4 regions of the Paenibacillus sp. 37 genome follow, and region 1 is predicted to be linked to each of the others. Evidence: riboswitches for the same ligand, from Rfam matches in the RefSeq annotation. Region 1 holds a riboswitch; each other region holds the start of a gene.
What was found. A riboswitch is a leader RNA that binds a small molecule or an ion and turns the genes downstream of it on or off. The one in region 1 is predicted to bind cyclic di-AMP.

Region 1 (7,699 bases):
CCTTAACCTCAGGGTTGGCTGTATTGAACTTGGGCATGTTGCCATAGAACCCAAATGTATCGTAGGTTGGTATACCGTCCTTGATCTGAACCGGATATTCATTGATGTGGAACCAATCGGCATACTTAGAGTTTTTTCCATTCTGGAGTACGTCTTGAAAAGGAGGGAAGTCTTCGCTGCAATGGTTAAACACCGCATCAAGCATGACACGTATACCCAGGCGATGACATTCTTCTGTCAATTGTTTGAGCAGGGCATTATCGCCGAAATGAGGGTCGACTTTTTTATAATCAATCGTGTCGTATTTGTGGTAAGAATTGGCCTGGAATAACGGGGTAAAGTAAATGGCGTTCACGCCAAGTTCAGTTAAGTCATACAGATGATCCAGCACACCTTGCAGATCTCCACCAAAATAATTGTCCAACTCAGGTTTGCCACCCCAGTCATGAGTTTCTTTTGGATTCAGCTTTGGATCTCCATTAGCAAACCGTTCCGTCATGATCTGATAAAAGACAGCTTCTTTGGCCCACTCGGGCACCTTAAACACATCAATTTCATGTATATACGAGAATTCATAATATCCTCCAGTTGGATAGGGGGTTTCATAATGAATTCCATTATCCGCAAGAAAAACATCTTCTGAACCGGCAGTTATCCGAAATATATAGGTGAGACGTTTGAATTGTGGCTTGACGGCAGCCTCCCAATAATCAAACATGTTATCCGAAGCAGCCTTCTCCAATTGAATTTCCTTGTATGTTCCGTTCCAATCGTACTTATCTCCGGTCAGTGCAGTCACGTATTGCACATCATTACGTTTGGTTCGTACGCGCAGATGTATGGTAGACGAATTATAAGCATAAGCCCATTTGTCACGAGGAACATGATACATGGCTTCGAGCAGCATGACAGCACCTCCTGAATATAGGATAAGTTATAAAAACAGGTCTTTAGAACACGCACTTATAGTTATAATTAACCAAGTTAGCCAGCAAATGAATCACATTTACTGTAATAAAATGTATTGTTTTCATCGTTTTCAAAGGTTTCTTTCACAGCATTTCCAGCTTTGTGCTGAATATACTTACAGCTAATTTAGAAAAAAGGGTGCCCTGAACAGCTTGGAATTCAAGATTGTTCAGGGCACCCCTATATAACATGTTGAAAGTGAATTTTAGCGAATAGCTTGCTCAAACTCCGTGCGGATGGTTTGAAGCAGCTCTGGCTGACTCAGTACGTCATAGGCTGTTGTAGCAAGTGCCTTTGCTCCCAGAATCATGCCATCCAGCGCGCGCTCCTGAAGTGCAAGGTCACGGAAGGCTATGGAGTGCAGGGTATGAACCTCATCCACAACACGAATGTAGGGATGGATTGCAGGACATTTCAGGGAAACGTTACCGATGTCCATAGAGCCGTGATCATTACCACTCACAATCTCTTCTTGGGGGATACCAAGTTCCATCAGATTTTGACTAAACGCAGCTGAGAATGCTTCATTGGTAACCATCTCGTCATAGGACGTTTCATAGTTGGATGTCACCAGCTTGCATCCTGTCTGGAGAGCAGAACCTTCAGCGATCTGAATCACACGTTCTGTGAGGATATTCAGTTCTTTGCGAGTTGCTGCCCGTACATAAAATTGTGCTGAAGCATAGTCGGGAATGATATTAGCTGCCTGACCTCCGTTGTTGATCACTCCATGAATGCGAACGGTACTTTTCACTTGTTGCCTGAATGCATTGATTCCGTTGAACGTTTGAATGACGGCATCAAGAGCATTAATACCTTCGTGCGGACTTGCAGCAGCATGTGAAGATCGGCCATGGAATTCAAATTGCACTGCATCAATAGCCAGCGAGCTGCCTGACTTTTCGTAGGCATAATATGGATGCGCCATGAGAGCGACATCACAGTCATCGAACAAACCTGCTTCAGCCATCGGTACTTTGGCACCACGTGTCTCTTCAGCGGGGGTGCCAAACACTTTAATCGTTCCACCTACTTCATCCAGAATGGATTTCAGCCCAACAGCAGCTCCAAGACTCATCATGCAGATCAGATGGTGACCACAAGCATGACCAATCTCCGGCAAGGCGTCATATTCACACAATAATGCAATGGTAGGGCCGGGTTTGGCCGCTGAATAGGTTCCGATAAAGGCTGTCTCCAGTCCAAGGATTGGAGCCTCTACAGTGAAACCGTGGAAGACCAGTTCTTCTTTCAAACGGGCAGAAGCGAGATACTCTTCATTTCCCAGTTCGGGGTTGGCACCGATATATGATGAAATGGCTTTAAAACGGGAAGCATATTGATCAATAACCGTCAGAATTTGTGATTTGTTAGCTGTCATTAGTAAACTCCTTATGCAAAAATGAAAATAATTCATTGATTATATCATGTTTGCTTCAATTTTTCAGAAACAAGTCAAGATTTGTAATGCCAAAATGCATTGCATAATCATGCATTGTACTTTATAATGACTCAGTCATCAACATGAGAAGCATACAAAGTATTGTAAGGGGAGAGAACAAGGTTGAAATTAATAAGTCGTTACACCATAATGCTGCTGACCTTTGTCGTTCTGCTGACAACTGCCGTTCCTGTGGCACTTGCAAGTGGGACTACAGACAATTCAAGCAGTAAAAAGCTGGTGCTCGGTACAAGTGCCGATTTTGCACCCTATGAATTCCATAAAGTGATTAATGGCAAAGATGAAATCGTCGGTTTCGATATTGAGATCGCCAAAGAGATTGCCAAAGATCTTGGCGCAGAACTTGTGATTGAGGATATGGGCTTCGACGGTCTTCTGCCTTCATTGCAGAGCGGGCGTGTTGATCTGGTAATTTCAGGTATGACGCCGACGGATGAGCGGAAGAAAAGTATCGATTTTTCCGACACCTATTATAAATCAAAACAAGTGATTATGGTTCGCAATGTGGATAAAGACAAATATCCAACCATGGCAGAACTTGAAAATGCGAAAATTGGCGTTCAGAAAGGCTCCATTCAGGAAACGATCGGACAGAGTATTCCAGGAGCGAAGCTTACTGCGCTTGATAAAATCTCGGATATTGTGCTTCAACTGCAAACAAAACGCATTGACGCGGCAATCGTTGAAGATACCGTTGCTGCAGGTTATCTGGACGATATCATTGGACTTGCTGCTGCTGTTCCGGACGAAGAGCAAGCAGAAGCGGCAATCGGGATTCGCAAAGGTAATACCGAGCTGCTAGCTGCAGTAAATGGAACACTGGAGCGATTGAAAAGTGAAGATAAAATCAATCAGATGGTGACGGACGCCAGCCTCTTAATGGCGGATAAAGCGAACAAATCACAAAATATTTTCCAAGTATTCTGGGAATATAAAAGTTTCTATGCTACAGGTGTAGGATACACACTTCTGTTGTCTGCACTTGGGGTTATCTTCGGGGTAATTATTGGATTGATCATCTGTTTGTTCCGTTTGCATGACGCTGCAATCTTGCGCTGGATCGGTACAGCTTACGTTGAAGTGATCCGTGGCACACCGATGCTGGTACAATTGATGATTATTTACTATGGTTTTTCCCTGAGCTTTGGCATTAACTTCACTGCACTTCAGGCAGGTATCATTACACTTTCAATCAACAGTGGTGCCTATCTGGCGGAGATTTTCCGTGCGGGTATCCAAGGTGTGGATCGTGGTCAGTTGGAGGCAGCGCGTTCATTAGGTATGGGAAGAGGCGCCGCGATGCGTTATATCATATTGCCACAAGCCTTCAAAGCTGTATTACCAGCGATTGGTAATGAATTCATAACTATCATTAAAGAATCCTCCATTATCTCCGTTATCGGTATGGTGGATATTATGTATCAGGCAAGTGTTGTCAAAAACATTACGTACCAAGGATTGAGTCCATTTTTGATTGCAGCAGCCATCTACTTTGTAATGACGTTCATTTTGTCCAAGCTGCTGGGACGACTGGAAAGGAAGTTGAGTGCAAGTGATAGACGTTAGACAATTACACAAATCTTATGGTAATAACGATGTGCTTAAGGGCATAAACGTGACGATTGGCAAAGGTGAGGTTGTCGTGGTCATCGGTCCTTCCGGTTCAGGTAAAAGTACATTCTTGCGTTGTTTGAACCTACTGGAACAGCCTACCTCAGGAGAGATTGATTTTGAAGGCGTGTCAATCACGGACCCCAAGCATAACATTAACGCAACTCGTGAGAAAATGGGCATGGTGTTCCAGCACTTCAACCTGTTCCCACACAAAACGGTAGAGCAAAACATTACGATTGCTCCGATTAAAGTGAAGAAACAATCCACTCTGGAAGCGGAGAAAATTGCTGCTGATTTGCTTAATACCGTGGGCTTGTATGATAAAAAAGATACATTCCCGAATCAGCTGTCCGGTGGACAGAAGCAGCGGATCGCCATTGCTAGAGCATTGGCCATGCAGCCTCATGTCATGCTGTTTGACGAGCCTACGTCGGCATTGGACCCCGAGATGGTCGGTGAGGTACTGGATGTCATGAAACGTCTTGCAGAAGGCGGGATGACGATGGTCATCGTAACCCATGAGATGGGTTTTGCACGTGAAGTGGGAGACCGGATCCTGTTCATGGATGGCGGGGTTATTGTGGAAGAGGGAACACCTGATGAGGTGTTTGGAGCACCGAAAAATTCACGCACACGTGATTTTCTTGCGAAAGTACTCTAAATGAAGTGATTAAATAGCGTTACTGACCTCGAGTCGGTGACGCTATTTTTTGTTTGAAAATAATCAAATATAGGATTCGGAAAAGTAACTATTCTGTTACCAAATATATAGGGGACATCTCGCCCAACAGTTTTAGAGTATTCAGTATTCTTACACGTGCTTACACATGTTAAAACCATTTGGTAAGAATTACTACAAGTTCAGGTTACAAAATTGTGATATATTGAACTCTGCCGAAACTTCCGGACAGGGAGTGCGGGGGATGTAACGATGCAGATTGTGCAGGGGAAGATCTACAGCACACTGCTTGGGGTGAATTAGGGGTACATATCGTTTCAAATGTAATGATGAACCTATAGGGTGGGCTCCTCATCCGAATCCGACAACTAACTTCGCAGGCACAATGAGGGAGGAAGACCATGATTAACAAGAAACGTATAGCCAAAACAGCAGTAGCATTAATGACAACAGCAATGCTCATTCAAGCCGTTCCGGCTCACGCCGATTCAGTTCATGTGGCCAAAGAGGGGGATACCTTCTACACCTTATCGAAACAATACGGAGTAGCAATTAACACGTTAGTTAAAGCAAACAACGACATTTCGCCTTACAACATTTATGGTGGTTTGAAAATTACGATTCCCGGTAAGTCAAACAATGTAGCAGCCGCTGCGGCAGCGGAGAGCAAGACCCAAGCGAAGACTGTTACTACAGCGAGCTTGGACGTTAACGCAGATAACAAAGTTGTTCAAGCCTGGGGTAAAACATTCGATTACAGCAAAGCTGTGAACGTAAAAGCAACGGCATACTCTGCAGATCCGTCTGAAAATGGAGGCTGGGGTGCAGTCGATTATTTCGGAAATGATCTTGAACTGGGCACGATTGCAGTTGATCCTAGTGTAATTCCACTCGGAACCAAAGTACTGGTAACTGGTCATAGCCATCCAGGATTGCCAAAACAGGCTTTTGTAGCCACAGCGCGAGATGTGGGCGGTGCAATCAAAGGTCACCGGATTGATATCTTTATCCCGGGTAGCAAACAGTCTGTAAGCTCATTTGGTTTTCAGGATATCGAGCTGTACATTCTGAAGTAGAGAGAAAATAACATTTAAAATGAATTCAAACAGGGTGTCTGCCAGTCGCTAATTCGCGATTGAACAGCACCCTTTTAATATTCTCATTATTTGGTATCACGGTCATCCTAATCTTTGGCCTTTGGCAATCCCAACATTTCGTCCAAGGTGACCAGTTCATATCCCCGATTACGCAATTCTTCAATGATTTCAGGCAAAGCCTCAACCGTGCCGTTCAGGTTTGATCCTACACCGCCTCCAGCATGTTGCAGAACGATGGAGCCGGGTTTCACGGCAGACAGGATGTTATCTTTCACCTGTTCTTTTGAAAGGCCTTTCCAGTCCAGGGAGTCTACGTTCCAGTTCACAATGCTATAGTGTTGTTTGGCAGCCCATCTCAGCTGTTCTTCATTAATGTCTCCATAAGGCGGCCGAATCATCTTGGGCGTATATCCCGCCAAACGTCGAATAATATCCTCGGTATGTAAAATTTGTTTGCGAAAGGCATTCATCGACAGTTTACTGAATTCAGGATGATTGTAGCTGTGATTACCAACCATATGCCCTTCCTTAACGATGCGTTTCACAAGATCCGGATGTTTCTCAGCACGACTACCCACGATGAAGAATGTAGCTCTGACATTGTATTTCTTCAATACATCCAGTACTTGTGGAGTAAACCGTGGATCAGGTACATCATCGAAAGTCAGTGCAACCTTCTTGGTTGAAGGACCATTGGTTTTGAACGTATCGGCATATTTTTGACGTAACTGTCCCAATGTCAGTTGTTCTTCTTCCGCAGAATCCGAACCTGATACTGATTCACTTGGCGGGCTTGAAACTTCCCGCGCTGAAACTGGAGCATGATATCCTCCGAGAAAAATAACGATAACCATCAGCATAATGAGGCGTACGCGCATAATATCGGCCTCCTTTTCCAAAATGACGTTCTCCTTGGTATACCCGGGGGTTCCATAAAATATGCGCAGTGTGAGAAGTTTCATTGCCGATTTAGCTCATGACAGCCATAATTCCTCCATATATAACATATATAGAAAAGGATAGGTGGATGGGTATGAGTACATATGATTTGAAATCCATACGTTTACAGGTGATTGAAGCAGGAGAAGATAAGGTTTTTCTCGTTACCGGAGGAAAGGCGCATATTGGCGCCGTAGCTACGTTCTACGTGGATCATGAGCGCGTCAGCGGGACGACGGTACATATTCCTGGGCATAAGGAACAAGAACTGTGTGAGCGGCTTGCCCGAAAGGCTGCTCTGCAGCTGAAAGTAACTGTTACGGTGATCATGGGTATTCATTTTGATTCCATCACGCGGATGCAGATCGACGAAATCGTGCAGACTGCAGAGAGGTTGATGGAGGATCATCTGAACAAAGATAAACGGTCTTCCTGACATAAGAGCCATCGAATGTTTTGATTTTATTTGCTAAAATTGAAACGAGTTGTAGATTGTTACGTATGTATGTTTATATACGATGTAATATCGACTAGGAGGAATAACATAATGTCCATTTTCAAACGTTTGCGTGATTTAACCATGTCTAACATCAACGCCATTATTGACAAGGCGGAAGATCCAATCAAGATGACGGACCAATATATCCGTGACATGCAAGAGGATTTGGAAGATGCAGAGAAGGCAGTAGCTCAACAGATCGCCATTGAGAAGAAATTCAAGCAGTTATTCGAAGAGCAGGAAGCTCTTGTGAAGAAACGTGAAGAGCAGGCGCATACGGCGGCACGTGCTCAGAATCTGGATTTGGCTCGACGTGCCCTGGAAGAGAAAAAGGCTGCTGAGGAGAAGATGGTTGAGTACAAAACCAGCTATGACCAAAACAAGGCTTCGGCAGATAACCTGCGTGGCAAGCTCGACGAGATGCGTAAGCAACTGACTCA
Region 2 (7,699 bases), 3.0 Mb from region 1:
ACTTCTTTTTGGATCATGACAACAATACTGTCTACCGGCAGCTTCTCTTCCAACAGTTTCATCATGATTGGAGTCGTTACATAATAAGGCAGGTTAGCCACGACACTGACTTTGTCCACGGATGCAAAATCCGTATTAAACAACTCAGCCAGATCAAGCTTCAACACATCCCCATGATGAACACGTACATTCGAATAAGGCTGCATCACTTCTCCCAGGATTGGGATCAAGCGCTGATCAATCTCTACGGCTGTGACAGGACCGGCTACCCGAGCCAGTCGCTCCGTAAGGGCTCCAATACCCGGCCCGATCTCTAGTGCGCCCTTGGACTCGTCCAGGTCGGCTGCATTAACGATTTTGTTCAGTATATTTTGATCGATCAAAAAGTTCTGACCCAGACTTTTCTTAAATGAGAATCCATGTTTTTGAATAATCTCTTTCGTTCGCTTAGGCGTTGCAATTTCTATCGTATCTTCCATGTCCTTCATATGCTCACAATCCTTCACGTTCAATTTGCGCTAATGCTGTAGAGAACTCTTCCCGTGTAATCTGAAATACACTGAGACGTTTGTGGAACTGCTTACCGTTACAATAACCGATGCCCAGCAGATTGCCCATCTCCATGCGACGTGCAGCAGCCTGCGGATGCACGATAAGTCCTGCCGCGATCAGGTCCTCCCAATCGATCAGGCTCGGAGCACCTTCGTATGATGTATGTACGCGCGCCAGAGCATGACGGATCGCCTCTGGTGAGGCATTCTCCACCCCAATGTCCCCTTTGCGCGTTGCATCGGCTTCCGGAATGAAAGCATGCTTGCATCCAGGCACCTTATTCGCAATAATTTTACGAATGCGTTCGCCGGCATGATCCGGATCTGTCAGTACAATGACTCCCCGTCTCTCCTGAGCAAGCGCAATCCGCTTCAGAATGCGTTGGTTGATGGCTGATCCGCCTGTTTCTATTGTATCGGCTTCCACGGCCCGACGAATGGCTACCGTATCATCACGGCCTTCAACCACAATGACTTCTTTTATCATGTTCCATTTCTTCCTTTCTAACGCAAAAAGAAGAGGAATATCCTCTTCTCTGCCAAACGGCGGGGGAGACTGAATTCAGACTCCTCCGCCGCATATTCCGCATGAATCATTCATGCAACTATTTTATAGCATTCCCATTTCAAAGTAAAACGATTTTAGTTCGCTTCCGGCTTCACCGGACCGATCACGTAGACCGTCTTGCCTTTCTTACGTCCAAAATTCAGGGCATGCTTCACACTGTCATAATACACATCAATTTTGTTGCCTTTAATCGCGCCGCCTGTGTCTTCCGCACGACGGAATCCCAGACCTTCGATATATACCCACCAGCCAATTGGAATGACTTTGGGATCAACCGCGATGGTGCGCCCTTCCGTTACACGAGTACCGGAAGCTGTTTTAGTTCCAATGCCAGGCTCTTCAGAAGAGTAGGCAGTCATAGATACATTTTTAAGTACTTTGGAGTATTTAAAAGAAGTCCCGGATACGGTAATCACTTTGCTGCCCGAGGCAGATGTTTTCTTCGAGTTCGTTGTTGTAGCCTTTTTGGTTGTTGAAGTTTGAGCCGATACGGTCTGAATCTCAGGTTCTTTCACGACCGGTTTTGCTTTGGTGCCGACAGCGATCACTTTATCTACACGATTATTCGCGACAGATTTGCGGACCATTTTTTTGGAGACCAATTCTCCATCCTGAAATACCTTTTCGATATGCTGCACAAGTTTGCCTTCTTTGCCGTTCACAACGACACGGTTATCCCCTTTGTACAAGCTAGGGTCAGCCGTTTTAATGACTTTGTAAGCGATCGGTTGCTCTACTTCGACTGTACGCTTTGTTACGCGCACTACACGGATCTTCATCTCCGCTTTGATCGCAGTTCCAAGCGCCGGATACACTTTATCATTACTTTCAACTTGAATACCTGATTTTTGAATTGCATCTTCTACCGATGAATCCGTTGTATACAGAGTCTTGGTGTCTCCGTCTGCCGTAATGTTAACTGGAACGGCCCGCTCAATAACAATTCGGTCTCCATCTGTAATTGCCCCGTTCATGGACATGGATACCTTATCGTGAGGGCTGACTGTGATCGACTGCTCCTCCAGCATTTCCTGAAGCATTCCTGTACGAGTCTCTACCACCTGAGCTTTGCCATCAATAACCAGTGAAATTTGTTTCCCGGCCTGACCGTAAACGACTAACAAGATCATGATTGTAAGCGCAATTGAGAAAATCGCGATCAATGCCATTTGACGCATGTTCTCATGCTTCCACCGCAACGCGAAAGACTTACTGGATGATCGTGACTCATGGGTCTCTTCTGGTTGGAATGTGCCCACTTCTCCGTCCTCCTTCATAGCCTCGCCGTCTAAAGTAATGCATGATGTCTTTGACGTGACTATACCAAATTTTCTACAGAACACAGATTGGACCAACATAATCCGGTTCTGCACCATGAATCAATCTTCGCAACATGATGTCATCCTCCTGAATACCTACCGTATGATGACAATATTTCTTTTATTCAAAAACAAAAAAGCCAAAGAAAGAGTGTAAGAGGAACTCTTTCGTGGCTTCCGAATGATTTTGAATATCGGAAATTCATGCACGAGGTTGCCTCTCTTTTTCCGCTTGCGAGGTTAGCTGTCGGGTTCGGGCGAAAGAGAGCCGCCCTATCTTGGGTCACCCGCTCATGGCGGACGCCCTTGAATTCACCCCGAGACCCAAAGAAGAAATCAAATACGGCTTCGCAGTTCCCTTCGCTGCTTTTGGGTCAGCGAACGTTGCGCATCGGCCAAATACACCGATGTTTAAGCCCTATTGGTTCCCCCGCTCTCCGTTAACGGAGACTCAGCGAGACTGATTCATGAAAGTAATGTTGTTTCATCGGAAAGTGTCCCTTTGTTCATCCCCCGAACATCTGTCCAATTTTCCGCACAACAATTCACTGAAAAGATGATATCCTGTTTTGATGCATGTTGTAAAGCGTTGATCAAGTACGTTTTTCTGAATATTTGGTTAAAATATTGTAATATTCTTGATTTATTTGGATCAAAGAGCAAATTACCTCCGCTTACCTGCCTTTTTCGCCTCATTTGCTCGTTTTTTTAACGAATTCCAAATCGTTCCATGGCATTTTTGGTTGTTATTGCAGTAATTTCCTCCACCGAAATGCCTTTAATTTCCGCAGCTGCCTCTGCAACCAGACGTACATGCGCTGTCTCATTTCGCTTTCCACGATAAGGGTGAGGTGTCAAATATGGAGCATCTGTTTCAATGAAAAACCGGTCCATAGGAACCTTCTCCAGCACCTCTTTGGGCTGCTTTGCATTTTTGAATGTGATCGGTCCTCCGAAGGAGAGATGGAAGCCCATATCGAGACAACTTTTGGCTGTTTCCCAGCTGCCCGAGAACGAGTGCATCACACCACCAACTTCACCCGCTTTCTCTTCACGCAAAATTCTTATGATATCCTCATGTGCATCCCGATTATGGATGACAATCGGCATGTTTACTTCACGCGCCAAAGCAATTTGTTGTCGTAATACGCGATGCTGTATTTCTTTTGGTGATGTATCCCAATGATAATCCAATCCAATCTCACCGATCGCAACCACTTTTTCATGTTTGCATAAAGATGCAATCCACTCCAAATCGCCGTCCTGCATTATGATCGCATCTACGGGATGCCACCCTACAGCTGCATATATAAAGTCATATGTTTCAGCGAGTTTCATTGTGGTTGGAATTGTCTCCCGGTTAAAACCAATGTTGATCATGCGACCAACTCCTGCATCCACAGCACGCTGAATCATGTCCTCGCGGTCCTCGTCGAATTGTGGTGCATCCAGATGTGTATGTGTGTCGAACAGCATCATGTCTGTATCTCCCTTCATGTCGAAATAACGACTATCTTCTTTTTCAAAATCAAATTTGTAAAATTCAATAATTCAATGACTCATACATAAAACATTTTGGGTATCTGTGTATTACATCATTACATTTGTTTCTTCACAACTACAATATATAGAAGATATACGGATATTCTGATCTATATATTGCTAATTGTGCTCATTCTTCCTGCTTGCATTTACAAAATTATGTCGATCTACATATACGCCCCATTAAAGCAGATTACTGTATCATGAAAAATAGCTCTTTTAGAAAGTGTTTTGATATCGAAATTCTTCATCGGATTATACCCACACGATTACAAGAAATAGGGGCGTATATGTGACGGTAATTCGTGAATAATCGCATCCACCTTATTTTGCGGGTAATACAAATGATGTTTCCCTCGGTGAAGCCCACTGATGGAACGGACAATGTCAGATACTTCTGACAACTCACGTAAATTGTCCTGTCGATCCAGAAGAAGAATCTGCTTATCTGTGGATTCATCCGGACGAAACACATCATACGGATTATCCGAGGGAAAATCAATTTCAAGATCATATTCGGGATCGAGACCAGCCTGTACAAAAGCTTCCCGAATCTCTTCCATCATTGTCAAGTCGACCTGTTCAAGCTCTACATACTTATATAACTTGCGATCCATAAAACGTTCGCATAACTCACTTAGAACAGTATCGTCCTCCTTTCGCCACTGTGTAAATGCCGTCTGAATTAAGGCTTCATCCAACTGCAAATATTCATCCACGGATAATTCTCCTCCAAATAATTGAGGGAGTGGATCAATCATGAAGCGAAATTGAAAACCATGCTGTATGAGTGTTTTTGCTCGCTTGAATATTTGCCGCAATATAATTTCAGAACTACGAGTTACCGGATGGAAGTAAATCTGCCAATACATCTGGTACCGAGACATGAGGTAATCCTCCACAGCATGCATGCCTGACTCCTTGACTACAATCCGCCCATGATAAGGACGCAGCATCCGAAGGATACGATCAAGGTCAATCGTGCCGTAATTTACACCTGTAAAATAGGCATCCCTGAGCAAATAGTCCATTCGGTCTGCATCAAGCGGACTGGTCACCAAGTTCACCACAATCGGCTTTTCATACGTTTTTTGGATGACAGACGCTACTTTCTCAGGAAAATCAGGAGCATACCGTCTTAAGATCGCCCCTACTTCGGTATCACCTGTAATAATGCGACAAGTCCAATCTTCGTGATTCATGTCAAAAGCTTCCTCGATGGAGTGAGAGAATGGCCCATGCCCGAGATCATGAAGTAGAGCTGCACACAGAGCTACAATCTTTTCTTCCTTCGGCCAATCCGAATAATGACTTCTTTCAAATTGAGAGATGATCTTGCGTGTGATCTCATAAACACCTAGTGAATGTGAGAACCGACTATGCTCTGCTCCGTGAAAGGTAAGGTAAGAAGTACCCAGCTGACGAATCCGGCGTAGACGCTGAAATTCCGGGGTGTTAATTAACTGCCATATAACCGGATCTTGCACGTGGATATAATTATGTACCGGATCTTTGAATACTTTCTCTTCCGTTAAACGTTGTTCCATGTCGACTCACTCCTTTAATTCCTTTTATATTAACGCTTTGAGCTCTGCGATTCACCTAATATTCGACACCATATGACGAACTTTGTCGAATGAAGTGGTTTTGTCGTTTTCCAAATCGACAAAGCTGACATTGAGGTTTAAATGCGAAAAACTGCTGCCAATCCCTTACCACCAGTAACCTTGTGAAAAACACCCTTAATTTTAAGCTAATTTTAAGGTTGACTGATTTGGGAATCGTTGGTATGATGAGTATCATAAAACATAAAATAATGTCGAATAATGACAAAGATAGTTAGCTGAGAGGAGCACTGATTATAATGATGAAATCAACAGGTATTGTAAGAAAAGTGGACGAACTGGGACGGGTAGTTATTCCAATTGAATTGCGCCGTACGCTCGGTATTGGTGAAAAAGATGCTCTGGAAATCTACGTTGACGGCGAGCGCATCATGTTGAAAAAATACGAGCCTGCTTGTATCTTCTGTGGTAATGCAGAGAACGTTACTTACTTCAAAGGTAAAATTGTTTGTAACGAATGTATTTCCGAAATCCCTGCACCTGTGACAAAATAAGAAAAACCAGGTATACTGGACTTATCTAAATTGTTATTTCTAACCTTTTAATATTCCTTAATGACCTTCCCGGTGTGAACCCCACCGCGGAAGGTATTTTTTTGCCTTGTTATGGGTTCCATTACCCAAAATGATTCCGTCACACGCGAACTGGGAGAGAACGATGAAATTGTTCGGAATTTTTTTTAGCCACGCTGCTCTTTTTAATATTCCACTAGGGTTGGATATAAGCTTCTTTTCAGGTTATGTTCCCCACAACAGTAGTTATTTGGTTAGATTACTACTCGATTAATGCATTATATACATCCCGCTTCGCCAGACCGCGATCGGTAGCCGTTTTTTTCATTGCATCTTTGCGGTTATGTCCTTCACCCTCATAATGGCTGACATGATCCGCGAGTGACATGAGCTGCCACCATGCTTCGCGCTCAGCCTTACGCTCCTCTTCCTTAATGCCTTCTACCAGCAAGCAGTACTCGCCAAGAGGCGGATGTTCTTCAAGCCAGTCTATGCATTCCCTCACGGTGCCCCTTGCGAATTCCTCATGACGCTTGGTTAGTTCACGTGCCAGGACAATCGAGCGATCACCCAGAATTTCTTCAAGGTGGACTAATGTTTTCCGGATACGGTGAGGCGATTCATAAAATAACAAAGTCCCGTTGGATTCGTCAAACGCCTCCAGCACTTTTCGCATGTCCTTTTTCTCCCGCGGCAAAAAACCGCCGAATGTAAAACGCTCCGTCGGTAATCCGGACACGATCAGAGCAGACAACGCAGCGTTGGGCCCCGGGATGGGAATGACCGTTATTCCGGCTTCCAGTGCAAGCTGTACAAGGTCAGAACCAGGGTCCGAAATGGCTGGCAAACCAGCATCGCTGACGAGTGCCAAATTTTTTCCTTCTATTATATAGCGTATCAGTTCAGGTCCACTCGCCCCCTTATTATGCTCATGATAACTAAACAGCATCGAAGGTGTAATTTCAAAATGGGTAAGCAGCTTTCGGGTCTGGCGTGTATCTTCTGCTGCAATGATGTCACAACTCTGCAATGTCTTGATGGCACGGAAGGTCATATCCTCCAGATTACCAATGGGTGTTCCAACCAGATAGAGCTTGCCTGATCCTTCAGGCTGCTCCGCATAGCTTTTTTGAATATGCAAAGTCATCTAAAGCCCTCCTTTCGTAGTACGCTCAGGTTGCTGACCATAGTAAATATCCATAATCTCTTCGCAGTATTTCCCCTCTTCATTGTAGACAATGAGTGGAGGAAGCATCCTTACTTCGGGTTTACCATCTTTCATTCCTTCAATTAACACCATGTTGGCTTCCAAATGAGCACGGGGATGTACCATCCGAATCCGTTTTGGTTCCAGCTTATATTCGCGCATGAGTGAGATAATCTCTGCAAGGCGCTGCGGACGATGAACCATCGATACTTTGCCGCCATTACGTACAAGTCGACTGCAAGCTTGTATCACTTCTTCCAGAGTACATCCGATCTCATGACGTGCCATTGCCTGATGTGTGTTCATTTTAAGATCACTGCCATTCAGAGGCATGTATGGAGGATTAACCGTTATTGCATCGTATACAGCATGTCC
Region 3 (7,699 bases), 2.5 Mb from region 1:
ATTGTATCTGCTGCTGTATTCCACAGTGCTGGTATGACGCAGGTTGCCGAGATCGCAGATGCCTATCATCTGCTGACACCTCTATTGGGTACTACGGTTGCAAGTATTCTGTTCGGTGTGGCGCTGCTAGCATCAGGTCAGAACTCTACCCTTACAGGTACACTCGCTGGGCAGATCGTTATGGAAGGTTTCCTGAACATTCGAATTCCGGCTTGGCTGCGCAGACTGGTCACACGTCTGATCGCCATCATCCCGGCGGTAATTGTGACAGCCATTGCAGGAGAACATGGCACAGAAGAACTGCTCATTTTGAGCCAGGTCGTGCTGTCTCTTCAATTACCTTTTGCTGTAATCCCTCTGGTGATGTTCACGAGTGATAAAAAAAGCATGGGTGCATTTGCCAACAAATTGTGGCTCAAAATCATCTCATGGGTCATTACAGCTGTTATCGTTATGCTAAATGTATATCTGATCATTCAGACGATTCGGTTACTCTAATCTCGTTCTTATCGACTAAATCCTAAAAAGGCTGATCAACTCCGGTATTCTATACCCAAGTTGATCAGCCTTTATTGTTGCAATACAGCAACATGTTTCCTTTTATAATAAAACTCATACTCCAATAAATAACCATCTGAATCTAATCCTGATTTGGCATCAGTAACGGCAGGAGTTGATCCAATGAATCCACAGTCCAATCCGCACGTTTGTCATCCGATAGTTCTGGCTGGAATCTTCCGTAACCCTGCATAATTCGAATCGTACGCATGCCCAGCTTCCGAGCAGGTATAATGTCGTTATCGATCCGATCACCGATCATGACGGCTTCCTCCGGTTCACAACCAGCCTGCTTCAAGGCCACAGCGTATAACTCAGGGTCTGGCTTGGACACTCCTTCTTCAGCCGAACACGCCAGAACATCAACATACTTCCGCAAGCCGTAGCTCTCCAGTCTCTCTTCCGTTCCAGGACTCTGATTGGCAATAATGCCAATGCGATAATACCGTGACAACTGCTGAAGAACGGAATCCGCTGAAGGAAAAGGACGTTCAAGATCTTTTTGAAATTTCAGCTTGTCCTGAATCTGTTTTTGGTGTCCCTCGTCTTCAACGAATGTGCGAATCGCCACTCTCATAGGCCATTGCTCATATTTCTGGTAACAGTTCGCGAACAGTTCGCGTACCGCCTCAATTGTCACCGGATACCCCAAAGTACAAGCTTCACGGACGAACTGTCCGATAATATCATCAACCGGCTCCCATTCATCCACCAGCGTATCTCCAACATCAAAAAACAACCATTTCAATCCACCTACATCCGGCACGCCAATTCCTCCTTGTAAGCATAAAAAAGAAGACTCACCATCCTGCATGAGTCTCCTCAAACTTCCGTTTATCGATACATTCAATTATAACAGGCACCTTACACCTGAGCAATCACAAGCTATGGCATTAACCATTGAGGAGAAAGCCAACTTCCCCATTGAGCGAATATACAATCCGGTCTGCGCCCATGCCCCGATAGATGCCCTTAGGATGACTCTGCTCCGTAATCACGCACAGGGATTTCGAAGTCCATGAACGACAGATCTGTAAATAACGACAGGTCAGATTCAGGCTGTTCTCGAAAATAAACACGTTACCTACGCTGCCATGCGGCAAAAACCATTTTTGAGCTGCAGCTGTATTCATGCGAATGACATGTTCTACTCCGATTCTACGGAGTCTGCGCTCTTCCCCTGCACTGTTGGTTAGAACGGCAAACGGCATTTTTTTGTACATCAGCAATTTAATAAATTTGCGTCCTGCTTCATTTGGAGCAGTCACTAAAATCATCTCAGTATCCATCATTCGTTCCTCCCTTGGCGTGAAAAGACAACAAAAAAGAAGCGTGGGGGACCAAGGCCTCCCGAACGCTTCTTAAATAACCCATGGCGAAAACACCATGAACCAGCGTACGGCTTGTTGCCTCTCCCTTTAACGCTTACGAGGTTAGCTGACGGATTCGGGCGCGAGAGTCGCCCTATTTCCGGCTGTCACCGGAAAATTCACCCCATGAATGCCCACTGTCCTGGACAGCGCATTCCGTTGGTTCCCCCGTTTCCCATTCATCAATGAATGGAAACTCAGCGATTAAAACATCGTTCGTATATCTTAAGGTAAGATCGAGCGATATTATCGTTTGTTTCGTTTTTCAAGTACAATTTAGTTTAAATTGAAATTACGTTATGAATCATACACCCCCGCCATGACGGTGTAAAGTCCTTACAGATCACCAAATCGGCAGATTTTTGCCAATACTCGTTTATAATAACGCTTACAATAAGGTTATACTCTATCCACCTCTTCAAGGCTATCTAATTCTCACTCTGACGAAAATCACTTCGCAATTCATTCACGTATTCTGCACAACTTGCCTGTTTTGATGCTTTTAACACCACATTAGTTTTGCAATATTTAATTGTAGCCAATATAATAGAAGATATAAGAGTAAATAAATGGAGGCGATTTAGATGACAGTCTACGATTACAAAGTGAATACCCTTCGCGGTCAAGAAGTTGAAATGTCCGACTACCGTGACAAAGTGCTCCTGATTGTGAATACGGCAAGCTCATGCGGCCTTACTCCTCAATTCAAAGGTCTGCAAGAACTGCAAGACAAGTTTCAAGATGCTCCATTTGAAGTTCTTGGTTTCCCAAGCAACCAGTTTGCACAGGAAAAAGGATCTTCCGACGATATTGCCGAGTTCTGTCAGATGAATTATGGCGTAAGCTTCCCAATGTTTGAGAAAATTGATGTAAACGGCTCAAGCGCTCACCCTCTTTTCCAACACCTTAGCACAGAAGCTCCTGGCCTGCTCGGTTCCAAAGCAATCAAATGGAACTTCACCAAATTCCTTGTGGATCAGAACGGACAGGTACTGAAACGTTATGCTCCCAAAACAACACCGGACAAGATTGAAGAAGATATCAAGAACTTACTTCAAAAATAATACACAGGCCACCCGTAGCCGTAAGGTAGAGCACCATTGCCCCGGTAATGGATGGCTTTTTTTCTCAACCCAGATGTCATACTGTTCGAAAAAGACAAAAAAAGAAGCTCTCCAATAACGGAAAGCTTCTTCTTCATCGTTCATATGATGCGGTCGAGAGGACTCGAACCTCCACGGGCATACGCCCACTACCCCCTCAAGATAGCGTGTCTGCCATTCCACCACGACCGCATGTCGTAAATAATCGGCAACAGAATTGATTATACCGGGCTCAGAACTAAAAGTAAAGTATTTTTTAATACTACTTTTTCAGCTAGGCATTTTCATCAAAAATCGCATAATCTCGTCATCTTTACCCATGAACTGCATATTATTAGATTTGATCTCCTCTTTTTCGGTAAGAGCCGATCTTGTTGATTCATTTATATATAGTCCTTCCTTCTATAATAGTTCTCCCTGCACTCCACCACATAAATAACACATTAAGTTATATAAAATAACACAAATATTAAATTACAGATTTAATCCATTAAATTTTACGGATACCATTGACAAAAAGCGGACATTTATGGGAAGATAACTATCATATAATTCGGATTTATAAACATAAAGCAAACAAAAAGGATTATAAATGTCACTATAAGTGACATTTAACGAACACAGGAGGCGAATGATTGTGAACCGTGGGAATAAGCTGCTCGATTATGTCAACCTGCTTGATTCCTCTATTCAGGTTGGAGGGTTCACCCATTCCTTCGGCATGGATATCCATATCAGGGAGGGTACCATTCGTAATGCTGAAGATCTCGAATCATTCATGCGTTGTCAGTTGCATCCCAGCATCGTTCGTCTTGAAGGTATGGCCATCAAAGGCATCTATACCGCAGCAGATCACAAAGATACATGGCGGATAGCTCTAATCGACAAGCTCGTCCATGTTCAGCGAACCCCTGGAGATCTCAGAGAACAAGCTGCCGCCATGGGTAAACGATTGATCAGACTTGCACGTGCTCTGCACCCCTGGATTGAATTCAGCCAGCTCGAACAGATCTTTGCCAAATACGATTCGGTTGGCTGCCTCTCCACTGTTCACGCCTGGATTAACCACCACCTCGACATCCCGGTCGAGGAGGCGGTCCTTGGTTACCTGCATTCAGCCATGAATGCCTGCATAACCGAAGCCTCCAAAGTCATTCCCCTGAACAACGATACAACCAAGGATCTGATGGTCAGCCTGGCCACAGATCTGGAGAATGAATGGAAGACCGTCAGCGCCTCGGCTGCGGATGGACTGGCACAGCCAACCTCGATGTCCATGAAATCGTTTTTCCCCAGTTTCCATATGCTTGGAGCTGGACTTCATGCCTACAGGGCCTAATCCTCTTCCTCCTCATACCTGCTCCCCTTCATTCAGACAAACTAAAAAACACGCGGCAACCTCCTTGCCGACGTGTTTTTTGTCATTTTATTTGTTTTATTTACGTATTTACGCCATTTATCATCACAAAATACACTTTTTTCCGTCTTTTTTAATTGTTAGATGACGAATTTACGTATATAATGAAACATACAGCTCGCATTTCTATATATTCTACATGATGAAAGGGCGGCTGAATACTACATTCTAACCAGGGGTGAACCCTTTTGAACAAGAAAAAACCAGTTACTCCGTTCGGATGGGCCATCAAACGACGGCTAACCGAACTTCAAGTGGACCAGAAGACCTTTTGTGAACAGCATGGCATCCCACCCTATCGTTTATCCAATCTTATTCACGGCACACGCAAAGCAACCCGATTCAGGCACCTGGTCGCTGATATTTTGGATATTCCAGATGAACTGAGATAAGATTTCTGCCAAAGGAGGGTCTCATCCATGAGACATGTTACATCCGATCTGGAGAGGCTGTCGTTCCAGTCCATACGTCACCAACTCATCATCGTTGATCACAATTGGATTATCCAAAGTTGTAACCGTGCCTGGCAACAGGGACTTGGTCAATGCTCACCTAACCCGGATATACACAGTAGTTATAGACATTACCTGCATCTGACGGAAGCCTGGGCAAAACGAGGCAAGAACGCTAACATGGCACTTGTCGCACAGAATTTGAAAGAACGCGGAATACCCTTTAATCGAAATCATACATATGACATCTGCGTGTATACTGTATACAACGAAAAGAGGTGGTTTCGTGTAGAACTCACCCCTCTATCTTATGCAAATTCAATTCTGGATACCAATCTCGCTTTGATTGCACACATGGATATTACCGAACAGAGAAAGACAGAACACCAATTGAAGAAGGCATTGTCTGAAGTGCGCACATTGCGCGGACTGCTGCCTATTTGCGCCGTCTGCAAACAAATCAAGGACGAAGAGGAACACTGGAACTCCGTTGAGAGTTATCTGGAGAAGCATACCCACGCCGAATTCACCCATGACATCTGTCCGGAATGCATCCGGCGGTTATATCCCAAATACTCGAATATCCTGGACAAGCGTTCCTGAAACCTTTCTCCACTCGCCGACTAACTACAACTATACGGAGAGATGATGTTCAAACTGCGACATATCCAGTTCTTGCGGTGTCCCGTGCAGGGTTATCGTTCCTTTGTCCATGATATAGATGTAATCTGCGGCACTTCGTACAAAATCGATACTCTGCTCTACCAGCAGAACCGAGAGGTTCCCCTTTGCCTTGAGCTGCAAAATAACCTGCCGAATGTCCTCCACGATAGAAGGCTGGATGCCTTCTGTCGGCTCATCAAGTAGCAACAACCCCGGACGCGAAGCCAATGCCCGGGCGAATGCCAACTGTTGCTGCTGTCCACCACTCAGATCCCCGCCCTGCCGTCCATACATCGTCGCAAGCACTGGAAACATCGCCAGTACATCCTCCGGGAACGTTTTTACTCCCGGCGCACTTGTCTCCAGACCGAGCAATAAGTTTTCTTTCACCGTAAGTTGCGGGAAAATTTCCCGCCCCTGCGGTACATAACCGATCCCTGCCCTTGCCCGCTTGGCTGTGTCCAAAGTGGATAACTCCTGATTTTGCCACTGAATACTGCCCTTGCGTGTTTTGAGCAACCCCATTAATGTTTTCATCAACGTTGTTTTCCCTACACCGTTACGGCCCATCAGACACACCACCTGTCCAGGCTGTACATCCAGGTTCACACCACGAAGCACATTGCTTTCCCCGTAGCCGGATTCAATTCGTTGCAGCGACAGCATGGTCATCCCTCCTTTTGCCCAGATACACTTCTGCCACTTTCGGATCTGCCTGTACCTCCGCCATCGTACCTTCCTTCAGCAGTTTCCCTTCATGCATCACTGTTACCTTGGCCGCGAACTCTCGCACAAACTCCATATCATGCTCCACGACCACAACCGAGCGTTCACGCGCAATCTCTTGCAGAAGTCGCCCGGTCTTGTGCGTTTCTTCATCCGTCATGCCTGCGGCTGGTTCGTCCAGCAACAACACCCGCGGCTCCTGCAGAAGCAACATGCCAATCTCCAGCCACTGCTTCTCCCCATGCGATAATGCTCCTGCACGAGCATCAACGCGATCTTGCAGACTAATCTGGAGGATAACATGCTCCATGGCAGCACTCATTTTCCCATATCGACGAATACCGATGGCTTGCAATGGAGAACGGCGAGTCTCCGCCGCCAGCGTCAGATTCTCCTGCACCGTCAGACCTGCAAAGATCGATGGCGCCTGGAATTTGCGTCCCACACCTTTGCGAACAATCTGGTGCTCCTTCAGTCGTGTTAATTCCGTGCCATCCGCCATCTTCACCGAGCCGGACATAGGTTTTGTTTTGCCACATATCACATCCAGCATCGTTGTTTTCCCTGCACCATTGGGTCCGATTAGAAAATGCAGATCATGTTCATGCAGCTTCAGATTCATGCCTTTGACAGCAACGAACCCACCAAAGGCCACCGTAATATCCTCGGCTACCAACACCGCTGATTCCTCAGTAGACTTTAGTTTTTTCCCGAGTGACTTGGACATGCGCACTCTCTCCTCTCCGCTTCAGCAAGCGAACGACATGACGATACACACCTACAATACCGTTTGGCATGAACAAAACTACCGTTACAAAGAGCCCACCAATGACAAACAGCCACCCTTCGGGATAAGCCTCACTTATGCCTGTTTTGGCTGCATTCAGCACCACCGCTCCGATGACCGCTCCAATAAGCGTACCGCGACCACCCAACGCAACCCACAGGACCATCTCAATGGAGGGCACAATCCCCATCATCGATGGCGAGATAATACCCACCTGAAGAACAAACAACATGCCCGCGATGCCTGCAAGCGCACCGGAAAAAGCAAAAGCCAGCGTTTTATATCCCGCCGGATCATATCCGAGGAATCGCACCCGATTCTCTCCATCACGCGCAGCTTCGAGCACTTGACCGAACCGACTATTCACCATTCGACGACAGAGCATATAAGCGATCACCAGGACAGCAAGCGTTATATAGTAGAGAGCAATCGTCGTTCCAGCGGAATGAAGTGTAAAACCAAAGATCGAATTATATCCGGTAATGCCATTTGTTCCACCCGTCCATTCCTGTTTGCCAACAAAGAGCGTTACTGTAATAAGAACCAAGGCTTGAGTCAGGATGGTAAAATAAACACCGGTGATCCGGTTACGGAACGTAAACCATCCCAGCGCAAAGGCAAGT
Region 4 (7,699 bases), 3.1 Mb from region 1:
GAGAAAACACGTATATATCGCGCTGAATAAACCGATCGGGATCACAAGTACAACCGAGCAGCATATTCAGGGGAATATCGTTGATTTTGTCGGGCACGATGAACGTATCTTTCCAATTGGGCGTTTGGATAAGGACTCAGAAGGTCTGATCCTGATGACCAATGATGGTGATATCGTTAACCGGATTCTTAGATCAGAAGGGCGCCATGAGAAAGAGTATATCGTTACTGTTGATCGATCTGTAACCCCGAGTTTCCTTAGAGGCATGAGCACTGGGGTGAAGATCCTGGGTGAAATGACCCTGCCTTGTACAGTGACCCGGATGACGGATCGAGTATTCCGTATCATCCTGACTGAAGGAAAGAACCGTCAGATTCGGCGGATGTGTAGTGCCTTTGGTTACGAGGTTCGTAAGTTGAAGCGCATTCGGATCATGAACATCCATCTTGGAGAAATGGCGACAGGTTCATGGAGAGAGCTTACCCCTGCTGAAAAAGCGGAGTTGGGCGGTCTGTTGGACTATTCACTGGAATAGTTGATTCGAGTTCGACTAGTTAACTGATTGAAGCCCTGCTTTCCGTAAAGGAGTGTAGGGCTTTTTGGTCTAGGGTCAATGATGACAGATAAATCTTCCAAAATAGCATGAAAAATGTAGAGATAAACTAGGCATAAGCCTTATAAAACCAAAAAGACCGTTCTCAGTTACAAGGAGAACGGTCTTCTTGGTTAATGAATCGCTGCAGCCTCTAGTTTCCTCCGCCAACGGCTTTTACATTTGTATTGTTACTTTGATACTTACGAATGATAGATACCTCTACACGGCGATTCTGTGCCCGTCCCGTATTGGTTTCATTGCTGGCAATTGGGTGATACTCTCCATAACCACTTGGTGTGAATTTGGAAGGGTCCAATTGCGAGTTCAGCAACAGGATTTTCAGGAAGTTGAGCGCACGATCTGCGCTTAGATCCCAGTTATCCTTATATTGGTTGTTCGAAATGGGAATATTATCGGTATGACCGGATACAACCACTTCATATTCAGGGAACTCCTGCAGCATGCTTGAGATTGCTTTGGCCAGGGATCGTGATTCAGGCTTCACATCTGCTCGGCCTGAGGAGAACAGGGCGTTATCACTGATCGTGATCTTCAATTCAGACTGATTCAGCTTGGTGTTCAGCTGATCCGAAAGCCCGTTCTTCGAGATATATTTGTCGAGTCGCTCTTTGAGTTTCTCCAGGTCTTCTTGTTCTTTCTTAGCCATCTGTGCATCTGTAATCTGAGCTGGTGTTTTCTTGGTAATTTCTGTAGGTTCCTGTTTGTTCTTACCCAAATCAGCACCTGGCGTATCCGGATTCATGGACGAATGGTCCAGAATTCCGGAACCTCCATTTAATGCACTGTTTAGTGCGGAAGCCATCTGCTCAAACTTAGCTGCATCGATTGAACTCATACCGAACAATACAATAAACAGAGCGAGCAACAAGGTCATCAAGTCGGAATAGGGAAGCAACCAGCTCTCGTCTATATGCTCTTCATGTGGTTCGTGCTTCTTAGCCTTTTTCACCTGGTGATCCCTCCTTCTCTTCCAGTTGTTTACGTTCGGAAGGTGTCAGGAATACGGATAACTTTTGGTTGATGGCGATGGTGGAGACACCGGATTGTATGGATAACAGTCCTTCAACCATCATCAGCTTGATCTCCATTTCTTGCTTGGACATCCGTTTCAGCTTGTTAGACATCGGGTGCCATAACACGTAACCACTAAATATACCAAGGAGTGTTGCGATAAATGCTGCTGCAATCGCATGGGAGAGTTTCTCCATGTCACTGAGATCGGCAAGTGCTGCGATGAGACCTACAACGGCCCCGAGAACCCCTAGGGTTGGTGCGTACATCCCCGCCTGAGCGAAGATCAAGGCACTGCCACGGTGGCGCTCCTCTGTAGCATGAATATCTTCCATGAGCACATCACTTACAAATTCCTGATCGTTGCCGTCTATAATCATACGCATACCGCCACGAAGGAACTGATCGTCAATCTCTTCTACTTTTGATTCCAATGCAAGCAAACCTTCACGACGGGTAGTGGAAGCCCAATCCATAAATGTGCCGATCAGGGATACGCGATCAATAAGTACTTGATTTTTGAAAACAATCCCGAAAAGCTTAGGGATTTTCTTAACTTCAGACATCGGAAATGCGATAAAAATGGTTCCTGCCGTACCAACAAAGATAATAATGTAGGCTGCGGGATTGTTAACCAGGTTGATTAAGGGCGCACCCTTCAAGAACATACCAAATACAAGGGAGACCAGCCCCAAAATTAGTCCAATAATCGTTGAAATGTTCATCATACACCTCATCCATGAGATAAAATTGAATCCTTTCAAGCGGCTGTGTTCGGGCTTCCGGACGAATTTTTGGCCGCAATCCGTTCAATGTTAGGCATTCCTTACGGTTGCTAAAACAGTTAAAACGGTCATATATGTATTTATCGACCAGAAGGCCTTTTTTTTTAAGGGCTATTTTCAGGTATAATAAGATCAAATCCGCTCCTTAGGGGCCGAATAGGAGTGAAAAGCCAATGGGCGTAAAGCATGGACGGGATTATGAAGGAATTTTGACAGATCTGACAACGGCAATCGGACGCATACCTGATCGGTATGTTTTCTTTGAAATGGACGCGGAAGAGTGGGATAGACTGGCTGCATCTGACCAACTTGAAGTGGATGAGGCGTTGGCGGAGGATTTGTTCTATGCGCTGGGCGAGGAGTCCGTTATTCCGGTTGGAAGTGGCGTGGTCATCCATGATAAGGAACAGCACCGCATTCATATTTTGATCGGGGAAGAAGAGTTGACATTTGTACCTTTAATTTAGTGTGTTCACATGCATTTTCAGGGGTGTAAATGGAATTGAAATTCCCTTCAAAGCCTTATGGTTATTGGTTCTAAGCCACGTAGTTGATTGGATTTTGAAGCTTGTCCGTGGTAAGATGTTAGTCGTGAAATGGGCCAACCGCATGGCGGTGAGCCTGGCCTTTGAGGCTGCTGTTGATAGCGCCGAAGGTGTCGGTGGTTATACGGACTCAAGTCTGTAATGTACCATCCTATGGGGAGGAAGATAACGCATGGTTTTTTCGCAAGAGGAAGTCGAAGCTCATCTGGGAAGGCTGGAAGGCTGGGAACTGGAAGAGGGACGGTGGATTGTACGTAAATTCGTGTTCTCCAACTACATGAAAGGGATTGCATTTGTGGATGAGGTCGCTGCGATCTCGGAAGCATTCAATCATCATCCTTTTATTACGATTGATTATACAACGGTTACGCTGCGTCTCACATCATGGGATGCGGGTGGTATCACATCTGTAGATATCAAGGAAGCAGGGCAATATAACGAAGCTTATGACAAAATGAGGTCGCAATAACGAGGTCGGTTATTATCACGCGGCCAGAAGTGAGTGAACTATATATGTCAGACTATAATCAGAAACAACCTCTTATTGCTGTCGTAGGCAGTCTCAATATGGATCTTGTGGTGAAGACAGACACGATTCCGGAAGAGGGAGAGACAGTGAGCGGTGAGGAGCTGCATTATCTCGCTGGTGGCAAAGGGGCGAACCAGGCTGTTGCCGCTGCGCGTCTGGGTGGACAGACTACGATGATTGGTGCGGTGGGATCGGACGGTTTTGGCGAACGTCTGCTACACAGTCTGACGGAAAGTGGTGCAGATGCCTCGCAGGTTCGCATCTTGGAAGACACGGTTACAGGGACGGCTTCCATTTGGCTCTCTCGGGGAGACAACCGGATTATCGTTATTCCTGGTGCAAATGGGCAAGTGGTGCCTGAGATGCTGGAAGAGGCGGATACGGTAAAAAGCCTGACTGCAGCCGCAGCGGTGCTGCTGCAGCTGGAGATCCCGCTGCCAGCGGTTACCCGCGCCGCCCAACTGGCGGCTGAAGGCAGCGCACTGGTGGTGCTCAACCCGGCTCCCGCGGTGCCGGGTCTGCCCCAGGAGCTCCTGCGGTGCGTCGACGTTGTCACGCCGAACCGCAGTGAGCTTGCCGTGCTTACCGGCCGGGATCATCTCCGGCCGGAAGACCTGGATGCGGCGGTCGCAGAGCTCGCCGCATCCCTCGGGGCCGCTGTCGTCACAACGCTCGGCCCCGAGGGGGCTGTGTACGCGGCAGCGCCTGGTGGCCGCGTACAAGCAGGGCGTGCCGGCGCATGCCGTGCGCCCGGCTACGCCGTAAGCGCCGTCGATACGACCGGCGCTGGCGATTGCTTCAACGGCGCGTTGGCAGTAGCCCTCGCGCGCGGTGAGACGTTGGACGCGGCCGTAGGCTTTGCCATGGGTGCGGCCGCGTTATCCGTGACGAAGCTCGGCGCCCAGTCCGGGATGCCGTTCGCACGTGAAGTGGAGGCCTTTCTGGACGAGCATGCGGCAGAGGCTTAATAATTGATATAACAAAGAGGCTCTTACTCTCCGAAAAGGGGATTAAGGGCCTCTTTGTTATGCGTGTGCAGAGATTATTTCTTCTCTGAAAGCCACATGGCGATATTTGCAATCTCTTCATCTTGCAGCTTGCCCTTGAAGGAAGGCATGCCACCTTTACCTTTGACAATCGTAGAATAGATCTTCTCCAGATCATCCTGGCTGCCGATGTTTGCCAGAGCAGGTCCTACGCCACCTTGAAGCTGATCCCCGTGACAGGAGATACAATTGGCTTTGACCAGTGCTTCAGCCTGTCCGGCATCCAATGTGACTTCCGGCATGGTTGGCTTGGCTTCTTCAGCCACTTCTTCTTTCCCTGGAAGCGTAAACATTAAAACAATAGCTAAAGCGCATGCTGCAAAAAATACTCCGCTCATGATCCATTTGTGCATCCCTTATGTCCCCTCCAGAATGAAAGATCATCTAACCTAAAACTATCCATATCATTATAACGGAACCTGTACTGACATCATAGCATTTTGTGGGAAAATTTTGAACTAATCACATAACAAGGCGCAAATTTAGTTGTTTTGCAAGAGATTCTAATCACGAGGCCCTTCATAAACCATACAGTGAAAGGGCTTTAAGCCGCTTGGGGTCTGTCGTTCGTATGTATCCTGGGTGACAAATCCACTCTTCAGATAGACTTGAATGGCACGAGCATTCCAAGTGAGCACTTCCAGATCGATCTCATTCTTCGGATTTCGGCGAATGGCTTCCTGTACAATGGCCGTGACAAAAGCTGTCCCTTGACCCTGACCACACAGCTCTGGATGCATGCCGAGGCCAATCCGGGTTACCCCTTGAAGTGGGAAGTATTGAGCAAATCCACATATACGATCGTTCTGATCCAGGACGATTGCATATTGCTCCTGTCGCAGCTGTGCATCTCCGAATTCCACTTCCAGAGCTTTCATCTGCTCCCAGGGGAGCCAGCTGTAGATATTGTAAGGCGGATCATACTGCCAACTGCAGATGAGCTCCGCATGTTCTTCTCGCATGGGTACAACGTGAAACGTCACAGGGGCTTCCTTCATACACTTGCATGCTCCTTTCCTTGAAACAGAACTCTTTGTCCACTCTACAAAAGTGATGTTCTTTTAGCAAGTCTTCCTTCCCCAGAAAAAAAATGAAACAAAAGTTCCGGTAATTTCGTTTATATTATAACGGGATGGGTAAAAACATCATAAGGGCACGGACGAACGAACGCAAAATGAACCTGTTGATGTCGTAGGATATACCCAGAGTATACCTTGCAACATGAATAAGGATTGAAGCACAAAAAAACCGCCGGATACATTCCTGCGGAGAATGTACCGGGCGGTTCTGTTATGCTTCTTGCTTCGTTCCAGTATGGTTAATGGTTACAGCATTATGTTGCTCAGCTTGTCCCTAGTCAAGGGCCAGTGATTCATATGCGTCCGTGCTCATAATCCGTTTCGCGCCAACATAACGATTGGCCCAATAGTTTTCACTCAATGCACTGATCGTAACGCCTTTGGAAGAAGAGGAGTGTGCAAACTTTCCATCCCCTACAAAGATTCCTACATGGGATACGCCTTTACCTGTTGTATTAAAGAACACCAGATCGCCAGCTCTCATTTCCATGCGGGATACGGAATCGCCCATGTCGAATTGGGAACTGGATTGGCGTGCCAAATCAATACCCAACTTGTCGAATACATACCGTGTAAATCCGGAGCAGTCAAAGCCGTTTAGCGTTGTTCCTCCACTTTTGTATGTAGTTCCCATTGCTGAATCAATTACTGTGTCCATCTTTGAATCTGCGAATGCGCTACCTGCACCAAGCGATAAAGCGAATGTGATGCTAAGTACAGCTGCGGTTAATTTCTTCTTGAACAAGAGATATTCCCCTTCCAATGCCTGCGAGGTTAGCTTAAGGATTCGGTTGAAGGTCCCCTATGATCCCTCTGTAGCAAGATCAATTCACCCATAACTGGTTCCCCCGCTTCCCAGGTGCCAGGAATTTGGCTGTGCTAGTTATGCACCTGCGAAATCAAGAAATGACGATTTAATTTTAAGTAGTTACAAATATGAATGTAAAGATTACAAAGTTGTTACTAAAAACTCACTGCGATTATTGTAACAGAGGAGTACGGATTTGGCAACGTTTAGCAACAAATTTAGCAAAAAAAACCTCGACCTTTGACGGGGAAAGGTTGAGGTTTGCCTATTTATAAGTACATATTAGGCCGTGAGTTTAACTTGTGATGGTAACAATTTTTAATCTATCTGCTCTCACCTTTGGATATTTTGGACTGCCATAATCGGAAATGGCTGCATATTTTCCACAGACTCAATAGACATCTGGCAAGTGGATACGTCTGTTGTAGTATAAGTCCGGTAAGTCCCGTTAATAACCATGAGGCTGAAGTGAATGCCCCAAAGACGAGCAGGTGTACTCCGCCCAGCAGGAGTGCAATGCCGATTACAGCGATGAGATGACGCAGTGCAATCCAGAGTGCTTTGAGGGTACCGTGAGCCCCGCCTTCTCCTTCTGGTGCCGAAACACCGAACTGCATGTAGAGTATGGCATGGTGGATGATCCAACCATATACAATCCAGGCAGCAACATAAGGTATACCAGGCAAAAGTAATTGAAGGGAATGAAAACCTTCCATGAGAATAGAGTAGAGCTTCGGTATGAGCCAGTAGGCGGGCAGAAGGATCAATAATGTACGTACGGTGTGTAGCAGCAGCATCGGTTTCCACAGATTTTTGATTCCGGGGACAAAGGGGATGCGCTCTTCTGTAGAATTAAAGTGCTGAAGTGAGTAGAGCAGTCCTGCCTGAATGAGGGGGCTGATCAACATGCGAACCAGCAGCATGCCCCCGAGAATCCATAGATAACGATGAACCTCCGGATGGGTAGACAGGTTAAGTTGACTTTCCATTTTGAACAAAAGTGTACTCAGCTCTCCCGCATCAGCATCTGGATAGCGCAGGAGCAGTGGGATGACCGCCGATTGTACCATTCGATAGAAGAAATATCCCCAAATGAGTTGATAGAGAAATAAGAGTGCGGCAATGAACATATGCTGACGGACGAGAAACCAGCCTTCACGTATTTTCGCTTTCACCGTTTCCACCTCACCATGACAGACCTCCGAATATGGCTTCTATTAGTTTGGTTACACTCATGCTCCAGCGGGACTTCGCCCGCTCATCCAGTCCGGATTTCAGGA

Region 2: linked by a shared signal. The riboswitch ahead of F0220_RS00150 (resuscitation-promoting factor) and the one ahead of F0220_RS17570 (3D domain-containing protein) in region 1 are both predicted to bind cyclic di-AMP.
Region 3: linked by a shared signal. The riboswitch ahead of F0220_RS07170 (HAD family hydrolase) and the one ahead of F0220_RS17570 (3D domain-containing protein) in region 1 are both predicted to bind cyclic di-AMP.
Region 4: linked by a shared signal. The riboswitch ahead of F0220_RS00520 (C40 family peptidase) and the one ahead of F0220_RS17570 (3D domain-containing protein) in region 1 are both predicted to bind cyclic di-AMP.

Annotation. Positions count from the first base shown of each region.
Region 1 covers NZ_CP043761.1:4,106,763-4,114,461, reverse strand. Annotated here, with positions in the region: gene F0220_RS17590 (alpha-glycosidase) at 1-907, opposite strand, end outside; gene F0220_RS17585 (M20 family metallopeptidase) at 1,175-2,350, opposite strand; gene F0220_RS17580 (ABC transporter substrate-binding protein/permease) at 2,561-3,997, shown strand; gene F0220_RS17575 (amino acid ABC transporter ATP-binding protein) at 3,984-4,706, shown strand; cyclic di-AMP (ydaO/yuaA leader) riboswitch at 4,928-5,123, shown strand; gene F0220_RS17570 (3D domain-containing protein) at 5,126-5,800, shown strand; gene F0220_RS17565 (polysaccharide deacetylase family protein) at 5,908-6,699, opposite strand; gene F0220_RS17560 (prenylated flavin chaperone LpdD) at 6,855-7,196, shown strand; gene F0220_RS17555 (PspA/IM30 family protein) at 7,308-7,699, shown strand, end outside.
Region 2 covers NZ_CP043761.1:28,068-35,766, reverse strand. Annotated here, with positions in the region: gene rsmA (16S rRNA (adenine(1518)-N(6)/adenine(1519)-N(6))-dimethyltransferase RsmA) at 1-488, opposite strand, end outside; gene rnmV (ribonuclease M5) at 493-1,038, opposite strand; gene F0220_RS00150 (resuscitation-promoting factor) at 1,194-2,378, opposite strand; cyclic di-AMP (ydaO/yuaA leader) riboswitch at 2,652-2,905, opposite strand; gene F0220_RS00145 (TatD family hydrolase) at 3,147-3,917, opposite strand; gene F0220_RS00140 (HD domain-containing protein) at 4,250-5,527, opposite strand; gene F0220_RS00135 (AbrB/MazE/SpoVT family DNA-binding domain-containing protein) at 5,845-6,099, shown strand; gene rsmI (16S rRNA (cytidine(1402)-2'-O)-methyltransferase) at 6,380-7,264, opposite strand; gene F0220_RS00125 (tRNA1(Val) (adenine(37)-N6)-methyltransferase) at 7,265-7,699, opposite strand, start outside.
Region 3 covers NZ_CP043761.1:1,614,498-1,622,196, reverse strand. Annotated here, with positions in the region: gene F0220_RS07180 (Nramp family divalent metal transporter) at 1-498, shown strand, start outside; gene F0220_RS07175 (HAD family hydrolase) at 641-1,324, opposite strand; gene F0220_RS07170 (HAD family hydrolase) at 1,452-1,850, opposite strand; cyclic di-AMP (ydaO/yuaA leader) riboswitch at 1,966-2,141, opposite strand; gene F0220_RS07165 (glutathione peroxidase) at 2,513-2,992, shown strand; tRNA gene F0220_RS07160 (tRNA-Leu) at 3,141-3,223, opposite strand; gene F0220_RS07155 (urease accessory protein UreF) at 3,669-4,370, shown strand; gene F0220_RS07150 (hypothetical protein) at 4,637-4,840, shown strand; gene F0220_RS07145 (nitrogen regulation protein NR(II)) at 4,868-5,503, shown strand; gene urtE (urea ABC transporter ATP-binding subunit UrtE) at 5,534-6,229, opposite strand; gene urtD (urea ABC transporter ATP-binding protein UrtD) at 6,207-7,016, opposite strand; gene urtC (urea ABC transporter permease subunit UrtC) at 6,979-7,699, opposite strand, start outside.
Region 4 covers NZ_CP043761.1:103,491-111,189, forward strand. Annotated here, with positions in the region: gene F0220_RS00480 (pseudouridine synthase) at 1-535, shown strand, start outside; gene motB (flagellar motor protein MotB) at 747-1,565, opposite strand; gene motA (flagellar motor stator protein MotA) at 1,552-2,352, opposite strand; gene F0220_RS00495 (hypothetical protein) at 2,586-2,879, shown strand; gene F0220_RS32765 (hypothetical protein) at 2,881-3,099, shown strand; gene F0220_RS00500 (4a-hydroxytetrahydrobiopterin dehydratase) at 3,130-3,426, shown strand; gene rbsK (ribokinase) at 3,471-4,454, shown strand; gene F0220_RS00510 (c-type cytochrome) at 4,529-4,885, opposite strand; gene F0220_RS00515 (GNAT family N-acetyltransferase) at 5,036-5,530, opposite strand; gene F0220_RS00520 (C40 family peptidase) at 5,886-6,356, opposite strand; cyclic di-AMP (ydaO/yuaA leader) riboswitch at 6,360-6,497, opposite strand; gene F0220_RS00525 (hypothetical protein) at 6,743-7,594, opposite strand; gene F0220_RS00530 (M1 family metallopeptidase) at 7,605-7,699, opposite strand, start outside.